Regions from separate parts of the Saccharopolyspora erythraea genome, predicted to be linked through region 2. Evidence: riboswitches for the same ligand, from Rfam matches in the RefSeq annotation. Region 2 holds a riboswitch; each other region holds the start of a gene.
The links. A riboswitch is a leader RNA that binds a small molecule or an ion and turns the genes downstream of it on or off. The one in region 2 is predicted to bind glycine.
Positions count from the first base shown of each region.

Region 1: another riboswitch for glycine. It lies ahead of gcvH (glycine cleavage system protein GcvH); the one in region 2 lies ahead of gcvT (glycine cleavage system aminomethyltransferase GcvT).
Region 3: another riboswitch for glycine. It lies ahead of gcvP (aminomethyl-transferring glycine dehydrogenase); the one in region 2 lies ahead of gcvT (glycine cleavage system aminomethyltransferase GcvT).

Region 1 covers NZ_CP054839.1:7,147,855-7,152,608, forward strand. The annotation lists gene HUO13_RS31950 (YidH family protein) at 1-231, shown strand, start outside; gene HUO13_RS31955 (L-serine ammonia-lyase) at 300-1,655, opposite strand; gene gcvH (glycine cleavage system protein GcvH) at 1,685-2,056, opposite strand; glycine riboswitch at 2,200-2,307, opposite strand; gene HUO13_RS31965 (PucR family transcriptional regulator) at 2,472-4,028, shown strand; gene ald (alanine dehydrogenase) at 4,279-4,754, shown strand, end outside.
Region 2 covers NZ_CP054839.1:1,713,168-1,717,921, forward strand. The annotation lists gene HUO13_RS07920 (acyl-CoA dehydrogenase family protein) at 34-1,212, opposite strand; gene HUO13_RS07925 (TetR/AcrR family transcriptional regulator) at 1,352-2,014, shown strand; glycine riboswitch at 2,226-2,318, shown strand; glycine riboswitch at 2,320-2,424, shown strand; gene gcvT (glycine cleavage system aminomethyltransferase GcvT) at 2,543-3,646, shown strand; gene glyA (serine hydroxymethyltransferase) at 3,684-4,754, shown strand, end outside.
Region 3 covers NZ_CP054839.1:4,402,554-4,407,307, forward strand. The annotation lists gene garA (glycogen accumulation regulator GarA) at 1-331, shown strand, start outside; gene HUO13_RS19725 (bifunctional nuclease family protein) at 723-1,199, shown strand; gene HUO13_RS19730 (MerR family transcriptional regulator) at 1,444-2,010, shown strand; glycine riboswitch at 2,116-2,219, shown strand; gene gcvP (aminomethyl-transferring glycine dehydrogenase) at 2,393-4,754, shown strand, end outside.

The DNA of each region.
Region 1 (4,754 bases), 2.8 Mb from region 2:
GTGCTGCTGCGGCTCATCGCCCACAACAGCCTCGCCGCCGCCACCGCGTGCGCCGTGTTCACGCTGCCGCTCTGCGCCGGCATCGCCCTGGTCACCTGGCGCCGGCACCGCCGGACCGAACGCAGCCTGCGCGCGGAGGCCCCGCTGCCGGACGGCATCCTGCCCGCGGCGGTGGCGGTGCTGGCCGTCCTCGGCGGCTGCACGGGCCTGGTGTACGTGCTCACGACCTGAGTCGTCCACAGTGGACAAGGGCTCCGGAGGTGCAGCACCTCCGGAGCCCTGTCAGACGAACACCGCGCTCAGCATTCGATGACGTTGACGGCCAGGCCGCCCCGGGCGGTCTCCTTGTACTTGACCTTCATGTCCCGGCCGGTCTCCCGCATCGTCTTGATCACCTTGTCCAACGACACGAAATGCGCACCATCACCCCGCAGCGCCATCCGCGCCGCCGTGATCGCCTTCACCGACGCCACCGCATTGCGCTCGATGCACGGAATCTGCACCAACCCGCCGATCGGGTCACACGTCAGACCCAGGTTGTGCTCCATCGCGATCTCCGCCGCGTTCTCCACCTGCGCGGGCGTACCGCCCAGCACCTCGGCCAGGCCCGCCGCAGCCATCGAACACGCCGACCCGACCTCGCCCTGGCAGCCCACCTCGGCGCCCGAAATCGACGCGTTCTCCTTGAACAGCACCCCGATCGCGCCCGCCGCCAGCAAGAACCGCACCACACCGTCCTCATCGGCACCCGGCACGAACCGCGTGTAGTAGTGCAGCACCGCGGGCACGATCCCCGCCGCGCCGTTGGTCGGCGCCGTGACCACCCGGCCACCCGCGGCGTTCTCCTCGTTGACCGCCAGTGCGAACAGCGTGACCCACTCCATCGGATCGTCGGCCGCCGTCAGGCTCGACGCCAACGCCGCCGCCCGGCGACGCACCCGCAACCCACCCGGCAGCTCACCGGTGTTGGCGCACCCGTTGGCCACGCACTCGGCCATCACGGCCCAGATGTGCAGCAACTCCTTGCGCACCGCGTCCTCACCGCGCCACGCCAGCTCGTTGGCCAGCATGACCCCGCTGATCGACAGCCCCGACTCCGCGGTGCGCGCCAGCAACCGCTCACCCGTGGTGAACGGCCACGCGACCTCGGTGGCATCCGGCTTGATCCGGTCCGCGCCCGTGGCCTCGTCGTCCACCACGAACCCGCCACCGACCGAATAGAACACCGACGACACCAGCTCGGCACCCGAGCCGTCCCACGCGGTGAACCGCATCCCGTTCGGATGCACCGGCAACGAGCGGCGGCGATGCATCACCAGATCACGATCCACCGAGAACGCGATCTCGCGCGCCCCGTCCAACCGCAACCGGCCCGTCTCACCGATCTCGGCCACCCGCGGCGCCACCGCCGCCGGGTCCACCGACTCCGGCGCATGGCCCTCCAGCCCCAGCAGCACCGCCTTCGGACTGCCATGACCATGCCCCGTGGCACCCAACGACCCGAACAACTCGGCCTTGACCCGGCACACCTCGGACAACCGTCCCGCGGCAGCCAACCGCGCAACGAACATCGCCGCCGCACGCATCGGTCCCACCGTGTGCGAGCTCGACGGTCCGATCCCCACCGAGAAAAGGTCGAAGACGCTGATCGCCATTGATCCGTCCTCCTAGCGCCGTCGTCCGGCTACTCCCCGGTCAGTTCGGCGTACTGCTCGGCGCTGAGCACCTCGCCGGTGCCTGTGGCGCGCACCTCCAGCAGCCAGCCCGCGCCGAACGGCTCGGCGTTGACCTGGGCAGGATCGTCCACCACGGACTCGTTGATCGCCACGACCTCGCCGGTGACCGGCGCGTAGAGGTCGCTGACCGACTTGGTCGACTCCAGCTCACCGCACGTCTGGCCGGCCTCGATCTGCTCGCCGACCGCGGGAAGCTGCACGTAGACGATGTCGCCGAGCGCCTCGGCGGCGTAGGGGGTGATGCCGATGCGGACCACGTCGTCGCGGTCCTCGATCCACTCGTGCTCGCGGGTGTAGCGCAGGTTGGCGGGAAGGGACATGCGGGAGGCTCCGTCGCTGTCGAGGGCATGGCGATGCCCGGGATGGTGTGCCTCCCCCTCTGTTGCGGAACCTGAGAGCTTCACCGCGCCGTCGCGGCTTGCACCGTGGGTGCGGCGTCGGAACGCACGCTTTCCAGAGTCGCCTCGCCCGGACGGTCATGGGTGCCTGAGAGTTTGCGGGGAGTCTTGCTCCTTCGGCGCCCTGTTCTGCTGCTCGCGCGGCAGCGCAGGGGCTCTCCCGCCCGGGGTCTGCGGCCGGTATGCGGTTGTGGGTGTACCGACACGAACCATAAACGGAGCTGCCGAGCTGTCAATGGCTCCCCCACGGCCGGGCGCCCCGCGTGCGCGGCCGACCACCCGCCGGCGAGCGTGTTTAGGCTGGGAAGACGCTGGGGCCCCAACGAGGAGGCTGGTGATGCTGGACATCCGGGCGGTGATCGAGCGGGTCGGGCCGACGCTGTTGCGAACCGTGATCCTGCCCGGTTCCACCGACTGCGTCGGCGACGTCGTGATCGCCGAACCCGACCAGCCGCTGACGGTCGCCGAAGGAGACCTGGTGCTCGGCGTGGCCGTGGGCGACCGCGACGCGGCCGTGCGCCTGACGCGCGAGTGCGGCGCGCAGGGTGCGGCCGCGGTCCTGCTCAAGCCGCCTCTTTGCGGGGACCCGGCCGTCCTCACCACCGCGGAGGACACCGGGCTCGCGCTGGTGGAGGTGCGGCCGGGCACGGCGTGGGCGCAGCTGGTGTGGCTGATCCGGGCCGCGCTGGCGGGCACGGCGGTGGAGGACACCGACACCCGAAGCCCCGGTCTGGGCGACCTGTTCAAGCTGGCCGACGCCGTGGCCGACGTGGTCGACGCCCCGGTGACCATCGAGGACGCGCACTCCCAGGTGCTGGCGTACTCGGCGCGCCAGGACCTGACCGACCCGGCCCGGGTGTCGACGATCATGGGCCGCAAGCAGCCCGACGACGTGCTCGCCAAGTTCCGCGCGCGCGGCACGTTCCGGCAGCTCAGCAAGGGCAGTTCGGCGATCTTCGTGCCCGGTCAGCAGGACGGCACGCTGCCCAGGCTGGTGGTGCCGATCCGGATGGGCGGCGAGCTGCTGGGGTCGATGTGGGCGGTGGTGCCCGGCGAGGTCTCCGTGGAGCGCTCGACGGCCTTCGCCGACACCGCCCCGCTGGTCGCGCTGCAACTGCTGCGCTGGCGGGCCGTCGCCGACGCGGAGCGGCAGCGCTCGGCCGACCAGGTGCGCCAGCTGCTGGAGGGCGGCGACCGCTGGCGGGTCGCCGCGAGCGAGCTGGGGGTCTCGCACGACCCGCACCGGGTGGCCGCGATCGAGGTCAGCACGTCGGCCGAGGAGGCTGAGGGGCACCGGCTGGCGATGTGGGAGTGGATCACCCGCGGCGTCGGTCGCAGGCCGCTGGTGACCGAGGTCGGCAACGTCCTCTACGCGCTCGTGCCCGACCGGCCGGGGGCTGGCGGCTGGCCGGTGCTGCGCGACGCGCTGACCGCGGCCGAAGGCCAGGCGAAACCGCTGGTGGCGGTGGGTACGGCGGTCGGCGTCGCGGACCTGCACCGGTCGCGGTCGGAGGCCGACGAGCTGCTCGCCCTGCTGCGCGCGGGGCAGGTGCCCGACCGGCTCGCGGTGTACGAGGACCTCTGGCACCTGCTGGTGCTCAACCGGATGGCGGGCACCGCCACCGACGCCGGGGTCGGCTCGCTGGGGCCGCTGCCGTTGTTGCGGGAGCACGACCGCTCGCAGGGCACCGAGTACCTGAACACGCTGCACGCCTGGCTGCGCCACCCCGGCGACCCGCGCACGGCCAGCCACGACCTGCGCGTGCACCCGAACACCTTCCGGTACCGGATGAAGCGGATCACCCAGCTCGTCGACGTCGACCTCGACGACCCCGACGTCCGGTCCGCCCTGCTCGTGCAGCTCCTCGCCGCGCGGTGGGCCCGCCAGCGCTAGCCACCCGCACGGGTGAAACCGGGGCGACGTCGTCCCGAACCCGCCCTCCATCGGCGAAGGAGCACCGCGCACTCGCGGTGCGAGCACGGACCGCGCATCCCGCACGAACCGTGATCGGCGGCAGGGCGCTGCGGAGCACCGTTGTGCCCGCGGCACAAACCCACCTGGGCAATCTCATCTGCGCGGAATGATGCGAGCCCGGCGACGGCGGCGGATCGTGATGCGCAACAGACCGAGAAAGGATTGCGCCGTGAAGATCGCAGTTCCGCGCGAGATCAAGAACAACGAGTACCGGGTCGCGATCACGCCGGCCGGCGTGCACGAATTCACCAGCCGCGGCCACGAGGTCTTCGTCGAGGCGCAGGCGGGTGCCGGGTCGTCCATCCCCGACGAGGACTACCTCGCCGCAGGCGCGAAGGTCCTGCCGACCGCCGACGAGGTGTGGGCCGAGGGCCAGCTCGTCCTCAAGGTCAAGGAGCCCATCGCCGAGGAGTACCCGCGGCTGCGCCGCGACCAGGTGCTGTTCACCTACCTGCACCTGGCGGCTTCCTCGGAGCTGACCGAGGCCATGCTCGCCTCCGGCGTCACCGGCATCGCCTACGAGACCGTGCAGAGCGGCAACGGCAGCCTGCCGCTGCTGGCGCCGATGAGCGAGGTCGCCGGGCGGCTGGCGCCGCAGATGGGCGCCTACGCGCTGATGCGCCCGAGCGGCGGCCGCGGCGTCCT
Region 2 (4,754 bases):
GAACCGGTCATCTCACCCCACGCGGGCGCGCGGTCAGCCGAGCACGCCGCTGACCGAGGCGTGGCCCTTGAGGAGGTTGCGGGCGATGGTGCGGCGCTGGATCTCGTCGGTGCCCTCGAAGATCCGCAGCAGCCGCAGGTCCCGGTACCAGCGCTCGACCGGCAGCTCCCTGGTGTAGCCCATGCCGCCGTGGATCTGCATGACCCGGTCGACGATCTCGTTGGCCCGCACCCCGCCGTAGAGCTTGGCGATGGACTGCGCGTGCCGGGAGTCCATGCCCTGGTCGACCTGCCAGGCGGCCTGCAGCACCAGCCAGCGCAGCGCCTCGATCTCCACCGCCGAGTCGGCGATCATCCACTGGATGGCCTGCCGCTCGGCGATCGGCTCGCCGAAGGTCTCCCTGGACCTGGCGTAGTCCATGCCCATCTCCAGCAGCCGCTCGCAGTTGCCGAGCGCCCGCGCGGGCAGCAGGTAGCGGCCCCGGCCGATCCACTGCATCGCGAGCGCGAAGCCCTTTCCCCGCTCGCCGAGGATGTTGGCGTCGGGCACCCGCACGCCGTCGAACACCAGCGCGGCGGGCTGGCGCTCCCGCTCGCCCATGATCGCGATCGGCTCGGACTTCCAGCCCATGTCGCGGTCCACCAGGAAGCAGGTGACCCCGCCCGCGGCGCCCTTCTCCTTGTCGGTGACGGCGAAGACCATCGCGAAGTCGGCGTCGATGCCGCCGGTGATGAACGTCTTCTCGCCGTTGATCACCCACTCGTCGCCGTCCTTGTGGGCGGTGGCGCGGATGTTCCTGGCGTCGGACCCGGCACCCGGCTCGGTGATCGCGAAGCAGGACTTGCGCTCGCCGGAGATGGTCGGCAGCAGGTAGCGCTGCTTCTGCTCCTCGTTGGCGTGGTAGAGGATGTTGTCGGCGTAGCCGCCGAAGCGGAACGGCACGAAGGTGCGGCCGAGCTCGACCTCGATCAGGGCCGTCATGACCGCCGACAGGCCCATGCCGCCGTACTCCTCCGGCGTCTGCACGCCCCAGAACCCGGCCTGCTTCGCCTTCTGCTGGAGCTCGCCGAGCTCGGTCGTGGTCAGCCCCGCTTCACCGGCGCGTTCGCGACGCAGGACCTCCTGCTCCAGCGGCATCAGCTCCCGCTGCACGAAGTTGCGCACCCAGTCGCGGATGTCGCGTTCGGTGTCGGAGAGGGCGAAGTCGACCATCTGGGCTTCCTTTCCCGGGAACGGGGTGCCTGCCTGGCGCCCGCCCCGACTGGCGGGGCCGTAACTAACGACGTTAGTTTTGTGGCAGCCTAAGACCGCCCCGGCGACGGCCGCAAGAGGCGACCCTTGGAGACCGACCGTGCCCAGACCCAGCAATCCCCTGCTTTCCGCCGACCGGATCCGCCGGGCCGGGCTGGAGATCATCGACGCGCGGGGACTGGAGGGCCTGTCGATGCGCGGGCTCGCCGACGAGCTCGGGGTCAAGGCGTCCTCGCTCTACAACCACGTGCCCGCCAAGGAGCAGCTGCTCCAGGAGATCGCCGACGACGTCACCGCCTCGGTCGACGTCTCCGGTTTCGAGGCCGGCTGGCCGACCGGCATCCGGACCTGGGCCCGCTCCTACCGCGCCGCTCTGACCGCGCACCCGAACCTGGTGCCCTACATCGCCTACGGTCCCGCGCGGCGCGAGGCGGCGCTGCGCCGCGCCGACGCCGTGCACGGCGGGCTGACCAGGGCGGGATGGCCGCAGCGCTACGCGACAATGATCGGCGCGTCGACGAAGTACCTGGTCGTGGGCTCGGCGATGGGGTCGTTCTCGGCCGGGTTCGTCGACGACGCCGAGGTCTACGACGAGCGCTTCCCGCACCTGGACCGCGCGCACCTGCTGCGCGGGCACGCCGCCGAGATCGACAACGACAGCTTCGAGCTGGCCCTGGCGGCCCTCATCGACGGGCTGCACCGCCTGTACCACGACCTCGTCGGCGCGGACGGCCCGCGGGAGCGGGACCGGACGGAAGGCTGAGCCGGACGGCGTAGCCGAGACGGCTCGTGAGCTGGACCAGATGGCGGTCGATCAGCAGGGCCACATGACGGTCCGAGAGCTGGGCCGGACGCGGGGTCAGGGTGGTGCCGAGAACGTTCCCGGCACCGAGATCACTCCGGCGTCCGGTTGACTGGGACACCCCGTCTACGTAGCGTCCTCGGCCAGAACGACAACCGAAAACCGCAGCCGACGACGTCGTGCGGGAGAGTCCTCACCAGGGGTGAGGCGCCGAAGGAGCAATACTCCCCGCCAAACTCTCAGGCCCAGTCACCGCGCGGCACCAGGCTGAACACGGAGAAAAGCAGGGGCGCGCGAGCGCCTCTCGCCCAAGGTGCAAGCCGCGCGTTCCGGCGCGGTGAAACTCTCAGGCCAATGACTCCGGGGAGACCGCCGACCAGCGCATGCCCGCGCGGGTCGCAGTCGAGCGGGCCCGGATAAGGTTGAGGCCGAAGTGAGCGGCCCGGCACTCGACTGCCGACCGGCGCCCACCAGGAGGAGTTCCGCACCATGTCGTCGCCCCGGCTGACACCCCTGCACGAGATCCACGAAGCGCTCGGCGCCACCTTCACCGAGTTCGCCGGCTGGCGGATGCCGCTGCGCTACTCGGGCGACGCGGCCGAGCACAACGCGGTGCGCACCGCCGCCGGCCTGTTCGACCTGACCCACATGGGCGAAATCCGCATCAGCGGTCCGCAGGCGCCAGAGGCCCTGGACTACGCGCTGGTGGCCAACGCGTCGGCCATCACCGTCGGCCGGGCCCGCTACACCATGATCTGCAACGCCGAGGGCGGCGTCCTCGACGACCTGATCGTCTACCGGCTGGGCGAGCAGGAATACCTGGTGGTGGCCAACGCCGCCAACGCCGCGGTGGTCTCGGCCGAGCTGGCCGAGCGGGTCGCCCGGTTCGAGGCGAGCCACGAGGACGTCTCCGACGACTACGCGCTCATCGCCGTGCAGGGCCCGAAGGCGGTGGACATCCTCGCGCCGCTGACCAGCACGGACCTGAGCACGGTCAAGTACTACGCCGGCTACCGCAGCGAGGTCGCGGGCGCGGACGTCATGCTCGCCCGCACCGGCTACACCGGCGAGGACGGCTTCGAGCTGTTCACCTCCCCCGACGACGCCCCCGCCGTGTGGCAGGCGCTGGCCGACTCCGGCGCCGAGCACGGGCTGCGCCCGGCCGGGCTGTCCTGCCGCGACACGCTGCGGCTTGAGGCGGGCATGCCGCTGTACGGCAACGAGCTGTCGGCGGAGCTGACGCCGTTCCACGCCAACCTCGGCCGGGTCGTCAAGCTCGACAAGCCCGGCGACTTCGTGGGCAAGGCGCCGCTGGCCGCGGCCGCCGAGAAGCCCACCGAGCGGACCCTGGTCGGCCTGCGGTGCGACCAGCGCCGCTCCCCCCGCCACGGCTACCGGGTGCTCGACGCCGGCGGAGCCGAGATCGGCGTCGTCACCAGCGGCGCGCCCTCCCCGACCCTGGGCCACCCGATCGCGATGGCCTACGTCGACCGGGAGCACGCCGAGCCCGGCACCGCCCTGCAGGTCGACATCCGCGGCACGGCCGTCCCGGTAGAGGTCGTCGCACTGCCCTTCTACCGCCGCAACGCCTGACCAGCCACCGAAGCCGAGATCCAACAGGAGGCAAAACATGTCGACACCCGGACAGTTCAACAGCGAGCTCTCCGTCGTGGACCCCGAGGTGGCTGCGGCGGTGGGTGCCGAGCTGGGTCGTCAGCAGACGACGCTGGAGATGATCGCTTCGGAGAACTTCGCGCCGCAGGCGGTGTTGCAGGCGCAGGGGTCGGTTCTGACCAACAAGTACGCCGAGGGGTATCCGGGCAAGCGCTACTACGGTGGCTGCGAGCACGTCGATGTCGTCGAGCAGCTGGCCATCGACCGGGTCAAGGAGCTGTTCGGCGCCTCGTTCGCCAACGTGCAGCCGCACTCGGGTGCGCAGGCCAACGCCGCGGCGATGTTCGCGCTGCTCAAGCCCGGTGACACGATCATGGGCCTGGACCTGGCCCACGGCGGGCACCTCACGCACGGGATGCGGATCAACTTCTCCGGCAAGCTCTACAACGTGGTGCCCTACCACGTCCGCGACGACGACCACCGCGTCGACATGGACGAGGTCGCCCGGCTGGCCCGCGAGCACCAGCCGCGGATGATCATCGCGGGCTGGTCGGCCTACCCGCGTCAGCTGGACTTCGCACGGTTCCGCGAGATCGCCGACGAGGTCGGGGCCTACCTGATGGTCGACATGGCCCACTTCGCCGGGCTGGTGGCCGCGGGGCTGCACCCGAACCCGGTGCCGCACGCGCACGTGGTCACCACCACCACGCACAAGACCCTCGGCGGCCCGCGCGGCGGGGTCATCCTGTCCGGCGACGAGGAGTTCACCAAGAAGTTCAACTCGGCGGTGTTCCCCGGCCAGCAGGGCGGTCCGCTGGAGCACGTGATCGCGGGCAAGGCGGTGCTGTTCAAGCTCGCCGCCGGTGAGGAGTTCCGCGACCGGCAGCGGCGCACCCTGGAAGGCGCGAAGATCCTGGCCGAGCGGCTGCTGGCCGACGACGCGGCCAAGGCCGGGGTCCGGCTGGTCTCCGGTGGCACCGACGTGCACCTGGTGCTGGTGGACCTGCGGGACTCCGAGCTGGACGGCAAGCAGGCCGAGGACCGGCTGCACGAGATCGGGATCACGGTCAACCGCAACGCCGTGCCC
Region 3 (4,754 bases), 2.7 Mb from region 2:
CGACGCGCTGCCCGCGGGGGCCGCCCTGCTGGTGGTCAAGCGCGGCCCGAACGCGGGTTCGCGATTCCTGCTCGACCGGGACACCACCAGCGCCGGACGCCATCCGGACAGCGACATCTTCCTGGACGACGTCACGGTCTCGCGGCGGCACGCCGAGTTCCGCCGGGAGGGCAACGACTTCGTGGTCGTCGACGTGGGCAGCCTCAACGGCACCTACGTCAACCGCGAGCCGGTGGACACCTCGGTGCTCGCCAACGGCGACGAGGTGCAGATCGGGAAGTTCCGGTTGGTCTTTTTGACCGGCCCGATCGACGGGGGACAAGGCCGCTAGGCGGCATGAGGAGCGGGCATCGGGGCGGCGCCGAGCAACCGGCGCCGCCCCGGTCGTTCGCGGTACTGCGCGCACCCGCGCGGCGACCCGGCCGGAACCGCCCGCGGATGCACCGGGACCCCAGGCGAATCACGTGTTTGCAGTTGAGTTTCGGGGTCTTCCGACCGCCCCTACGGGACCGGTCGGCGGTGTATCGTGCTGAGTGTTGCTCAATGGTGAGCTCAGGTATCGGTTCTCGGCCTGCCGAGCGCGCCAGGCCGCGGAAAACGGTGGCTGATCGACAGCCGAGGGATGGGCGTGTCCGCCGTATCGCGGGTAGCGTCGGAGACGCCGGTGCGAGATCCTCGACGAGGACGTCACGCCCCGGCGCGCTGGAGGAGGCGATTTGACGATGAGCAGCGAGATGCGCGTCGTCGGCGTGCGAGTGGAACTACCAGCCAACCAGCCGATCCTGTTGCTGCGCGAGACCGAGGGCGAGCGCTACCTGCCGATCTGGATCGGCTCGGTGGAGGCGACCGCAATCGCGTTGGAGCAGCAGGGCGTGCGCCCCGCCAGACCCCTGACCCACGACCTGCTCAAGGACGTCATCGGGGCGCTGGGGCGGGACCTGGAGCAGGTCCGCATCACCGACCTGCAGGAGGGCACGTTCTACGCGGAGCTCGTCTTCGACGGTGACGTGCGGGTCTCGGCCAGGCCGAGCGACTCGGTCGCGCTGGCGCTGCGGGTGGGTGTGCCGATCCACGCCGACGAGTCGGTGCTGGACGAGGCCGGGCTGATCATCCCGGACGAACAGGAGGACGAGGTCGAGAAGTTCCGGGAGTTCCTGGACTCGGTCTCGCCGGAGGACTTCCGCGGCGCCGACACCTGAGCCGGCGCCCGTTGCGGGCTTGGACGGGCCCCCGGCGCGCGGTCGCGCCGGGGGCCTCGTCGTCTCCCCGCGCGTCGCGTTGACCTCCCCCCTGGGCGGGCTTACCGTCGAAGACACGCGAATTGCCCGCTTGTGATTCCCGTGCGACCTGCTCGTGCGGCGGCGGGCGTTCGCAGCCCTGAGTCACGCACGGTCCAGGGCCTTGGCGGTCGGTCGGCATCATGCCGGACGAGGGGAGGCAGGCGTGGTCGAGGAGGCACCCAACCGGGATGCTGCCGCGGAGCAGGGTGAGCTGTTCCCGGACGCCTCGGTACCGGACGAGCTCGTCGGCTACCGCGGCCCCGCAGCCTGCCAGATCGCGGGCATCACCTACCGCCAGCTCGACTACTGGGCGCGCACCAAGCTGGTGGGGCCGTCCATAAGAGGTGCGGCGGGCTCGGGCTCCCAGCGGCTGTACTCGTTCAAGGACATCCTGGTGCTCAAGGTGGTCAAGCGACTGCTGGACACCGGTGTTTCGCTGCACAACATCCGCGTCGCCGTGGACCACCTCCGCCACCGGGGCGTGCAGGACCTCGCCAGGATCACGCTGTTCAGCGACGGCACGACCGTCTACGAGTGCACCTCCGCCGAGGAGGTGGTCGACCTGCTGCAGGGCGGCCAGGGGGTTTTCGGCATCGCCGTCAGCGGCGCGATGCGCGAAATCAGCGGAACCATCCACGAGTTCCCCGCGGAGCGCGCCGACGGTGTGGAGGTCACCGCATCCGTGACCGACGAGCTGGCGCGCCGCCGCCGGGACCGCCAGACCGGCTGACACCCGGCTGAGCCGGATGGGCCGGATGGATGCGGTGCGTGGCCGGCCGGGCGCGGTGCGAGGGTCCTCCCGCGCCTCCAGATCAGGTAGGCTACGCGGCATCGCAGACCCCGCGCGGGAGAGTCCGCGCCGGTCAGAGCACCGGTGCGGCGCCGAAGGAGCAACCACTCCCCGACAACCTCTCAGGCCAACCGGACCGCGCGGGCGAGATACCTCTGGAAAGCGGGTCGTCACGGCAGTGGTGACCCCGCCGACGGTGCAAGCCCGGTGCGATCCGGGTGAAGCTCTCAGGCGTTCGCGCAGCGGACATTGACAGAGGGGGAGGGCAGCACCCGCCGTGCTGCCGAGCCCTGTGTCCGCCGCGAAAAATCGAGGTTTGGCGATGACCGACGTGACCCATGACCGCATCCCGCTCGCCGCACTGGAGCACGGCACCCCGTTCGCCGACCGCCACGTGGGTCCCGCTCCCGCCGAGCTGGCCCGCATGCTGGACGTGATCGGGGTCGGCTCGCTGGAGGAGCTGGGCCAGAGCGCGGTCCCGGAGGGCATCCGCGAGCGCGACCTGCACCTGGCGCTGCCCGAGCCCGCGACCGAGGCGCAGGCCCTGGCCGAGCTGCGTGAGCTGGCCGGGCGGTGCCGCCCGCATGCCGAGATGATCGGCCTGGGCTACTACGGCACCGTGACCCCGCCGGTGATCCTGCGCAACGTGCTGGAGAGCCCCGCCTGGTACACCGCCTACACCCCGTACCAGCCGGAGATCTCGCAGGGGCGCCTGGAGGCGCTGCTGAACTTCCAGACGATGGTCGCCGACCTGACCGGTGTGCCGGTGGCCAACGCCTCGATGCTGGACGAGGCGACCGCGGCCGCCGAGGGCATGACCCTGGTCCGGAGGGCCGGGCGGTCGAAGTCGCCGCGGTTCGTCGTCGACGCCGACACCATGCCCCAGACGCTGGAGGTGCTGCGCACCCGCGCCGAGCCGCTGGGCATCGAGGTCGTGGTGGCCGACCTGTCCGAGGGAGCCTCCGGCCTGCCCGAGGGTGAGTTCTTCGGCGCCCTGCTGGCCTACCCGGGCGCCTCCGGCGCGCTGCGCGACCAGGAGGCGGTCGTCGCCGAGGTCCACGAGCGCGGGGCGATGGCGGTGGTGTCCGCCGACCTGCTCGCGCTGACGCTGCTACGCGCGCCCGGTGAGATCGGCGCGGACGTCGTCGTCGGCACCACCCAGCGCTTCGGCGTGCCGATGGGCTTCGGCGGCCCGCACGCCGGCTACATGGCGGTCCGCAAGGGCATCGAGCGCCAGCTGCCGGGCCGGCTGGTGGGCGTCAGCGTCGACAGCGACGGCAACCAGGCCTACCGGCTGGCGCTGCAGACCCGCGAGCAGCACATCCGCCGCGAGAAGGCCACCAGCAACATCTGCACCGCGCAGGTCCTGCTGGCGGTCGTGGCGTCGATGTACGCGGTGTACCACGGTCCGGCCGGGTTGAAGGCGATCGCGACCAGGGCGCACCGGATGGCCGCCGTGCTGGCCGAGCGGCTGCGCCGCGGCGGCGTCGAGGTCGTGCACCGGGAGTTTTTCGACACGCTCGTCGCTCGAGTGCCCGGCAAGGCCGACGACGTCGTGTCCGCCGCCCGCCGGGAGGGCGTGAACCTGCGCCGCGTGGACGGCGACCACGTCGGCGTGAGCTGCGACGAGACCACCACCCGCGCCCGGCTGGCCACGGTGTGGAAGGCGTTCGGGCTCCCCGAGCAGCCCGATGTCGAGGAGCTCGACGCCGAGACCCCGGACGCGCTGCCCACCGGTCTCCTGCGCACCTCGGAGTACCTCACGCACCCGGTGTTCCACACCCACCGCTCGGAGACCTCCCTGCTGCGCTACCTGCGCGAGCTCTCGGACAAGGACGTCGCGCTGGACCGCAGCATGATCCCGCTGGGCTCGTGCACGATGAAGCTCAACGCGACCGCCGAGATGGAGTCGATCACCTGGCCGGAGTTCTCCGGGCTGCACCCGTTCGCGCCCGCGCAGGACGCCGAGGGGCTGCTCAGGATCGTCTCCGACCTGGAGGGCTGGCTGGCCGAGATCACCGGCTACGACGCGGTGAGCCTGCAGCCCAACGCCGGCAGCCAGGGCGAGTTCGCCGGTCTGCTCGCCATCCGCGCCTACCACCACAGCCGTGGTGAGGCCGAGCGGGACGTCTGCCTCATCCCGGCCAGCGCGCACGGCACCAACGCCGCGAGCGCCATCATGGCCGGTCTGCGCGTCGTCGTGGTGCGCTGCGACGACCAGGGCAACATCGAGATGGACCACCTGCGCGAGGTCGTCGAGGAGCACAAGGACGACCTTGCCGCGATCATGATCACCTACCCGTCCACGCACGGCGTCTACGAGGACACCGTGCAGCAGGTCTGCGGGCTGGTGCACGACGCGGGCGGGCAGGTCTACGTCGACGGCGCGAACCTCAACGCGCTGATCGGCCTGGCCCGGATGGGCAAGTTCGGCTCCGACGTCTCGCACCTGAACCTGCACAAGACCTTCTGCATCCCGCACGGCGGCGGCGGGCCGGGCGTCGGCCCGATCGGTGTCCGCGCGCACCTGGCGCCGTTCCTGCCGAACCACCCGCTCCAGCCCGCGGCGGGCCCCTCGACCGGGGTGGGACCGATCAGCGCGGCGCCGTGGGGCAGCGCGTCGATCCTGCCGATCTCGTGGGCCTACGTGCGGATGATGGGTTCCGACGGCCTGCGCAGGGCGA